DNA from 2 places in the Micromonospora sp. NPDC050695 genome. Region 1 is predicted to be linked to the other one. Evidence: riboswitches for the same ligand, from Rfam matches in the RefSeq annotation. Region 1 holds a riboswitch; the other holds the start of a gene.
What was found. A riboswitch is a leader RNA that binds a small molecule or an ion and turns the genes downstream of it on or off. The one in region 1 is predicted to bind cobalamin.
Positions count from the first base shown of each region.

Region 2: linked by a shared signal. The riboswitch ahead of AB0H52_RS06495 (ribonucleoside-diphosphate reductase subunit alpha) and the one ahead of cobN (cobaltochelatase subunit CobN) in region 1 are both predicted to bind cobalamin.

Region 1 covers NZ_JBFAHZ010000013.1:10,302-14,509, reverse strand. Annotated here, with positions in the region: gene cobN (cobaltochelatase subunit CobN) at 1-1,742, opposite strand, end outside; cobalamin riboswitch at 2,031-2,160, opposite strand; gene AB0H52_RS12620 (hypothetical protein) at 2,509-2,784, opposite strand; gene AB0H52_RS12615 (DUF5919 domain-containing protein) at 2,938-3,822, shown strand; gene AB0H52_RS12610 (inositol monophosphatase family protein) at 3,819-4,208, shown strand, end outside.
Region 2 covers NZ_JBFAHZ010000006.1:113,674-117,881, reverse strand. Annotated here, with positions in the region: gene AB0H52_RS06495 (ribonucleoside-diphosphate reductase subunit alpha) at 1-1,492, opposite strand, end outside; cobalamin riboswitch at 1,684-1,901, opposite strand; gene AB0H52_RS06490 (MFS transporter) at 1,978-3,204, opposite strand; gene AB0H52_RS06485 (ROK family protein) at 3,246-4,208, shown strand, end outside.

The DNA of each region.
Region 1 (4,208 bases):
CCGTAGGTCTCGGCACGGGCCATCGGCGGCACCAGGTGGTCGATGACCACGGCGTGCGCGCGCCGCTTGGCCTGGGTGCCCTCGCCGGGGTCGTTGACGATGAACGGGTAGACCAGCGGCAGGTCACCGAGGACCGCGTCGGGCGCGCAGCCGGCGGCCAGGCCGAGGCCCTTGCCGGGCAGCCACTCCAGGGTGCCGTGCTTGCCGAGGTGCACCACGGCGTCCGCGCCGAAGCCGCCGTCGGCGACCGGCGCGGCCAGCCAGTGGTACGCGGCCAGGTAGTGGTGACTCGGCGGCAGGTCCGGGTCGTGGTAGATGGCGATCGGGTTCTCCCCGAAGCCGCGGGGCGGCTGGATGAGCAGCACCACGTTGCCGAAGCGCAGCCCGGCGAGCACGATGTCGTCGCCGTCGGTGTACAGCTCGCCGGGCGGCTCACCCCAGTGTTCCCGCATCCGTTCGCGCAGCTCGGCGGGGACCTGGTCGAACCACCGCCGGTACGTCCGCCCCGGTATCCGGGCCTCGGCGGCGGCCAACTGCTCCGGGGTGAGCCATTCCACGTCGTGCCCCCCGGCGGCGATCAGCGCGTGGATCAGCGCGTCACCGTCGTCGGGTACCGGGGCGTCGCCCAGGTGGTAGCCGGCGTCGGCCAGCGCGGCGAGCAACCGGACCGCCGAGACGGGGGTGTCCAGCCCGACGGCGTTGCCGACCCGGGAGTGCTTGGTGGGGTACGAGCTGAGCACGACGGCGATCCGCTTGTCGGCGTTGGGCACGTAGCGCAGCCGGGCGTGGCGCACCGCGATGCCGGCGACCCGCGCGGCCCGCTCGGGGTCGGCGGCGTAGACCGAGAGCCCGTCGGCGTCGATCCGCTTGAACGAGAACGGCACGGTGACGATCCGGCCGTCGAACTCGGGGATGGCCACCTGCATCGCGGCGTCCAACGGGGACAGTCCGGCGTCGCTGCCGGCCCATTGTTCGCGGGTGCTGGTGAGACAGAGCGCCTGGATGACCGGCACGTCCAGGGCGGCGAGGGCGCCGACGTCCCAGGCGTCCTCGGCACCGCCGCCGGAGGCGTCCGCGGCGACCGCGCCCCCGGCGGCGAGGACGGTGACCAGCAGCGCGTCGCAGCGGGCGAACAGTCCGAGCGGTCCGGCGCCGGCGGTCAGCCCGCGCAGCGAGCCGCAGAAGATGGGCAGCGGACTGCCACCGGCGTCGCGTACCGCGTCGGCGAGCACGTCGACGAATCCGGTGTTGCCGGCGAGCGCGTGCGCCCGGTAGAAGACGATCCCCACGGTGGGCCGGTCCGGGTCGGCGCGATGATCGCCGTGCACCCCGTACGCCGGTGTGGGCGCGGGTGGGGCGAAACCCTCGCCGGTGAGCAGCACGGTGTCGGAGAGGAACCGGGCCAGCTGGGCGAGGTTGTCCGGCCCGCCCTCGACGAGGTACGCGAGCGCCTGGGTGGCGACCCCGGACGGCACGGTGGAGAGGGCCGTCAGCTCCGCGTCGGGCACCGACTCACCGCCGAGCACGACCGTGGGGCGTCCGCCGGCGAGCACCGCGGCGAGGCCGTCGGGCCACGCCTGCCGGCCTCCGAGCAGGCGTACGACGGCGAGGTCGACCCCGTCGAGCAGGACGGGCACCTCGTCGGCGGCGACCCGGGCCGGGTTGGCCAGGCGGTAGTCGACGCCGCTGGCGCGGGCGGCCAGCAGGTCGGTGTCGGCGGTGGAGAGCAGCAGGATGCGCACGGCAGGCTCCGGACAGTAACGTCGGCACGCTCGCGGGGAAGCGCCTGGCGACGTGGGATGGGCGCGGGGTTCAGCGGGTACCGCGATCCGGCCGGCTCACCGGCGTGCGGCCGGCGGCGACGGGTGGCGCGGCGCGGAACTCAGCGGTGAACGGCGGGAGAGCGCCCGGGTATGGGTGCGGCAGAGCGGCCGTCGCTCAGGTCACGACGATGGTCGTCGGTGACGGAGACGCCGTGCGTCATCGGGTCCTCCTCGGGTGTCCACGCCCTGGGGTACATCCGACGGCCGAAGTATCCTGGCTTCCGGATCGACGCTCTCCCCCGGCCTTCCAACCGCAGACACACGGCCGTGACTCACGAGGGGGGATCACTCCCCGGTGACAGTGGCGGGACCGCGTCGGATTCGCACCGACTTCCTTCACTGCCGTCAGGCCGCGAATGCTGCCACACCGCCGCGCCGCCGGTCAACGCGCACGCCTGCATCGGACGGCGGCGCTCGCCACAGTGAACTGCGAAGATGCCGGCGGGGGGCCTCTCGTCGCAGTCGCGGGCTGCCGAGCCGGTTCGTCGACGGCGGAGGGATCCCACGGCTGGGCAGTGTGTGCGCGGCCCCCTTTGGAGCTGATGTCGTAGACGATTCAGCTCCAAAGGGGGCCATGGACGCCCCATCACCGGGTGTGGCCTTCCGGTTCGGCCCGGCTCCCGGTCCGCATTCGTTGCGGGCGGGCCGGCGGGCGCCAAAGAACGAACACATGATCAGCCCGGGGTCACTCACGCTGAGAGCGACGCGGCCGGCGAGTCAACGACAGCCAGCCAAGGAAGCGCGCGTGCATCACGGCAAGGTCGGGGCGACCGCCGAGACCGTACAAGTCGTGGATGGCCTCGTTCATGCAGGACGTCAGGTAAAGGGCCAGCGCCAGCGAGTGGCCGTAGAACTCGGCGACGAGATCGAGTTGCGCGCGGGAACATGGCCACGCGGCGGCACAGTTGCGGCACAACCAGGCGGGGCGCATGGGCAGGTGGGGGCGGGACCGCAGGCTCACACCACGACCCTGCTCACCGCAACCCCAGCGATCCATCACAGAGGGTGATTACTCAACGGATAACTCTCATCCGCCCTCCGGATGGCATCCCGGCATGCCATCTGACTACTGGATAAGCTGACCCTCGGCCCTTGAGCAGGAAGGGAGCCTGCCGTGAGCGTCCGCACAACTACCGCGCTTACCACTGACGACCTGCTGTGGGACACCACCGATATGCTCGATGCCTTGGCCGCTCGCGACCTCGCTCAGGTATTCCGCCTCGTCCAGCGAGCCACCCGCGCCAGCCAAACCACCCTCGGTGTCGCCACCGGCCTCAGCCAGGCTCAGGTCAGCGAGATCACCAGCGGTGCCCGCCGGGTCAGCAGCATCGATGTCCTCACCCGCATCTGCGCCGGCCTGTCCATGCCACGCCATGCACGCATGGCGCTCCTCCTAGGCGAACGCGAGCCGGCCCCGGACCTCGCCGGCCAGCAGGCCGGCAAGGCAATGCGGGACCGATGCGCTGATGTCACCGCCATCTATTCCAGCCGATCGGATTTCATGGCGGAGGCGCCTCCGCAAGCCCTCTTCGACCATGCGACGGACATCCGAGCGTCCGGCCTTTCACTCAACCTCATCTGTCAGCAGTACGCCGACAACCGCCTCCTGAAACTTCTCGCCGCGGGCACCCGCCTCCGATGCCTGTTCCTTGACCCGGCCGGCGAGGCGATCAGGCGGCAGGAGCGTGAGGACGACTATCCAGACGGACACCTCAGGGCGCTCACCGAACTCAACATCCAGAACCTGGCCCGCCGCATTCGCGACCGGCTCCCCGCGAATGCCCGAGACAACCTCGCCATCGGCGTCTACGACGAGTCCATTCGCGCCAACGTCCTTCTGATCGATGGTCGACTCTGCGTTGTCCAGCACTACCTACCGCAGATGCGAGGTGTCGACTGCCCGACCATGGTCATCGAGCGCAGCGCCGGCCCCTCCGGTCTTTACCCGATATTCGACGATATGTTCAGCTCGCTATGGGAGCGCAGCCGCCAGCTATGACCGACTACGCCCGCCTCCTCCCCCTCGCACAGGAGGCCGTTGACCTGGCACACGACCTGATGCGGACGCTTCAGCCCGGTGCGCTGACCTTCAAGGGTGACCGCGACATGGCCTCGGACGTGGATTACGCCATCGAGCGAGCGGTCCGCGAGCACCTGGCCGCCAAGGCGCCTGACATCGGATTCCTCGGCGAGGAGTACGGCACCAGCGGCGACACCAGCGCACTGACCTGGGCACTCGATCCGGTCGACGGCACCGTCAACTTCATCCACGGCTCGCCCCTGTGCGCGATCTCCCTCGGCCTCATCCACCGCACACGCGCCGTCCTTGGTGTCATCGACCTCCCGTTCCTCGGCACCCGCTACCACGCCGTCCAGGGGCACGGA
Region 2 (4,208 bases), on a different contig from region 1:
CGAGCCCGACGGGGCGCCAGCGCGGGTTGCTCGCCGCCGCCTGTGGGGTCGGGTAGTAGTTGATGTCGATGACCCGGTCGAGGAACGTCACGGCGGTGCGGACCGTGGCGCGCAGCCGCTCCCAGTCGAGGTCGCCGTCGGCGAGGTGGGCGGCGAGGTTCACCGAGCCGAGGTTGCACACGGCGGTCTCGGCGTCGCTGGACACCTCGATGATCTCGGTGCACAGGTTGGACAGGTGCACCACGTCGCCGTCTTCGGCGGTCTGGTTGCACAGCCGGTTGGCGGCGTCCTTGAAGGTCATCCACCCGTTGCCGGTCTGGGCGAGGGTGCGCATCATCTTGCCGTACAGCTCCCGCGCCGGCACCTGCCGCACGTAGCGGCCCTGTGCCTCGGCGGCCCGGTACGCGGCGTCGAACCGCTCCCCCCACAGGTCGGGCAGCTCGGGCACCTCGTGCGGGTCGAACAGCGACCACACCTCGTCGGCCTCGACCCGGCGCATGAACTCGTCCGGGATCCAGTTGGCCAGGTTCAGGTTGTGGGTGCGGCGGGCGTCCTCGCCGGTGTTGTCCCGCAGTTGCAGGAACTCCTCGATGTCCGGGTGCCACGGCTCCAGGTAGACGCAGGCCGCGCCCTTGCGCCGGCCGCCCTGGTTGACCGCGGCCACGCTGGCGTCCAGCGTGCGCAGCCACGGCACGATCCCGTTGGACTGCCCGTTCGTGCCGCGGATCAGCGCGCCCCGGGACCGGACCCGGGAGTACGCGATGCCGATGCCGCCGGCGAACTTGGACAGGTTCGCGACCTGCGCGTACCGCTGGTAGATGGAGTCCAACTCGTCGCGCGGGGAGTCGACCAGGTAGCAGGAGGACATCTGGGTGTGCCGGGTACCGGAGTTGAACAGCGTCGGTGAGCTGGGCAGGTAGGCCAGGCTGGACATCAGCCGGTAGAAGCCGACCGCCTCGTCGGGGGTGGTGGACAGGCCACAGGCCACCCGCAGCAGCCAGTACTGCGGAGTCTCCAGCACCAGCCGGGTGCTCGGGTGGCGCAGCAGGTACCGGTCGTAGACCGTGCGCAACCCGAAGTACTCGAAGCGCCGGTCGCCGTCCGGGTCGACGGCGTCGTCGAGCATGGTGGCGTGCGCGGCGACGAACGCGGCGGTCTCGTCGCCGATCAGGCCCTCCGCGTGACCGGTCCGGATCGCCGCGCTGAACGAGGTGACGCCCTGGCGGCGGACCTCCTTGTCGACGTAGACGGCCAGCAGGCGGGCGGCCAGGCGGGAGTACTGCGGCTCTTCGCCGATCATCTCGGCGGCGGTCTGGATGGACAGCCGGTCCAGCTCGGCGGTGGTCGCGCCGTCGTAGAGGCCGCTGATCGTGCGGGTGGCGACCCGCAGCGGGTCGACGTCGGTGAGGTCGTCGGTCCACCGCTCGACCGCCCGGACGATCCTGTTGACGTCCACCGCCTCGGTGGCGCCGTCGCGCTTGCGGACGCGCATCTGCGTCCGGCGGGGGGCCGCGCCGCTGGCGGCCGGGGCTACCTCGGTAACTGTCACCACTCGCTCCTCGGAGTTCGAGACCTGATGGTCCGGACACGAGGAGACAGACACCGGCGGACGCCACGCCGCGACGGCGTGGGTCAGGTGGCGTCGGCCGTCCCACGCGGCCTCGGACCGCCGTACGCCCGGGTGTGGGCGTACGGCGCGCTGGCAGGTCTTCGGACTCGCGGGCACGACCGGGTTCGCCGGTCTCCTACTGGCCGTCGCTTCCCAGGCCGTGTGGTGGCCCAGTGCTGATGACGGCGGTCGTTCCCACTCACCGCTGCGGGACAGTCCCGGATTTCCACCGGGTTCCCTGTTGCCTCGACCACTCCGGGTGAGCGGCCGAACCAGCTGCGCTCGACACCATATATAGGGACGCCGTGGTTGTCACACCCCACATGTCGGGCCGGGCGTGTCGGTGACACCCGTCACCGGAGGGCGGGTCAGTTCCCGACGGTGACCGGCTGCGGCACGCGCGAGCGGCGTTCGACCGCGAAGCTGACTGCCGCCAGGCCCAGTCCGAGGATCGCCAGGACCACGCCCACCCAGGCCGGCGCGAGGTAGCCGAACCCGGCGGCGATGGCGACGCTGCCCAGGGCGGCGCCGAGGCTGTTCGCGATGTTCATGGCCGACTGGTTCATCGCCGCGCCCATCAGCTGGGCGCCCGGCGCCACCGTGATGAGGCGGGCCTGCAGGACCGGCCCCAGGTAGAGGCTGGTCGCGCCGACCAGGAACGCGCCCACGAACAGGCCGGCGGGGTTCGACGCGACGAGGCCGAACACGGCGATGCTCACGATCATCGCGACGAAGCCGACGATCATGCTGCGGCGCAGGTCCCGGTCCGCGAGCCAGCCGCCCAGGGCGTTGCCGACGGTCATGCCGAGACCCACCGCGACGAGCGCCCACGGCACGGTCGCGGCGGAGAGGCCGGCGACGTCGGTGGTGACCGGAGCGATGTACGTGTCGACCGCGAAGAAGCCGGCGAAGCCGATCGCCCCGGTGGCCGCGACCAGCCACACCTGCCTGGTCCGCAGGGCCCGCAGCTCGGCGGCGGGCGAGCCCTCCACCGCCGCGGCGACCTCCGGGACGACCGCCAGCACGGCCAACAGGGTGAGCACGAAGACCCCGGCGATGACCAGGTACGCGGTGCGCCAGCCGGCCGCCTGCCCGAGTCGGGTGATCAGGGGTACGCCGACCACGTTGCTCACGGTCAGTCCGCTGAGCACGGCGGCGAAGCCGCGGGCCTCGTTGCCGGGGCCCAGCAGGGTCGCTGCGAGCAGGCCGGCCGCCCCGAAGTACGCGCCGTGCGGCAGGGCCGCGACGAACCGTGCCACCAGCACCAGGTCGAACGTCGGGGCGGTCGCCGACGCGACGGTGCCGACGGTGAAGAGGACGAGCAGGCCGAGCACCAGCTTCTTGCGGGGCAGGCGCGCGCTCAGCGCGGCGATGAGCGGGGCGCCCACGACCACCCCGAGCGCGTACGCGGTGATCATCCAGCCCGCGCGGGCCACCGCGTCGGACGGCGACCGCGCGTACTGCTCGGACAGCAGGTCGCGGCCGATGTCGGGCAGCAGGCCCATCGCCACGAACTCGGTCAGACCGACGGCCACACCGCCCAGGGCCAGGGCGGCCACCGCCGAGAGCCGTCGATTTCTGCTCAATCCATCCACCGGGAGAATTTAGCAACAGCGTTGCGTAATAGGGTGGCGAGATGACGCGCACCACAGCCGACGTGACGTTCCTGCGCGGCTACAACCAGGCGCTGGTCATGGCGGTGGGGCGTACCGTGCCGACGTTCGAGCGGTCGACCATCGTCCAGGCCACCGGCCTGACACCACAGGCGGTCTCCAAGGTGATCGCCCGCCTGACCGCCGACGGCCTGATCCGTACCGCCGGCGTCCGCCGCCCGGGCATCGGCAAACCCGCGGTCGTCTACGAGCTGGTCCCCGACAGCCGGTACGCCATCGGCGCCCACGTCGCCCGGCGCACGCTGCGCCTGGTGCTCGTCGACCTGGCCGGCGCGGTGCACCACTCGGCGGTCAGCCCGCTGCCCGACGACTTCACCCCGCAGCAGCTGCTGCACGCCCTGCGCACCGGCATCGGCGCGATCACCGCGGGCCGGGATCTGCGGGGCCGGCTCACCGGCGTCGGCATCGGGATGATCGGCCCGCTGGACCACGAGCACGGCCTGGTCCGCGACGCCCACGGTCTGCGGCACTGGCACGACGTACCGCTGCGCGAGCTCGCCGAGGCGCACCTCGGCCTGCCGGTCCACCTCGACAAGGACGTCACCGCGGGGGTCACGGCCGAGGCCTGGCGGCACGGCGGAACCTTCGGCGACGCGGTCCTCATCATGGTCGAGTCCGGCATCGGCGGCGGCTTCTGGCTGGGCGGCACGGCCCACCGGGGCGCACACACCAACGCCGGCGAGTTCGGCCACACCGTCGTCGAACTCGACGGCCCGCTCTGCGTGTGCGGACGCCACGGATGCCTGGAGATCGTGCACAACCGGGCCGCCGAGGCCGGCGACATCGCCCGGGCCGCGCGGGTCCTGGCGGTCGGCGTCGTCAACCTGCTGCAGACCCTCGACCTCGCCCACGTGGTGCTGGCGGGCGCCGACCTGCTGCGGTACGCGCAGCCCTACCTCGCGGCGGTCGAGGAGGCCGTGCACACC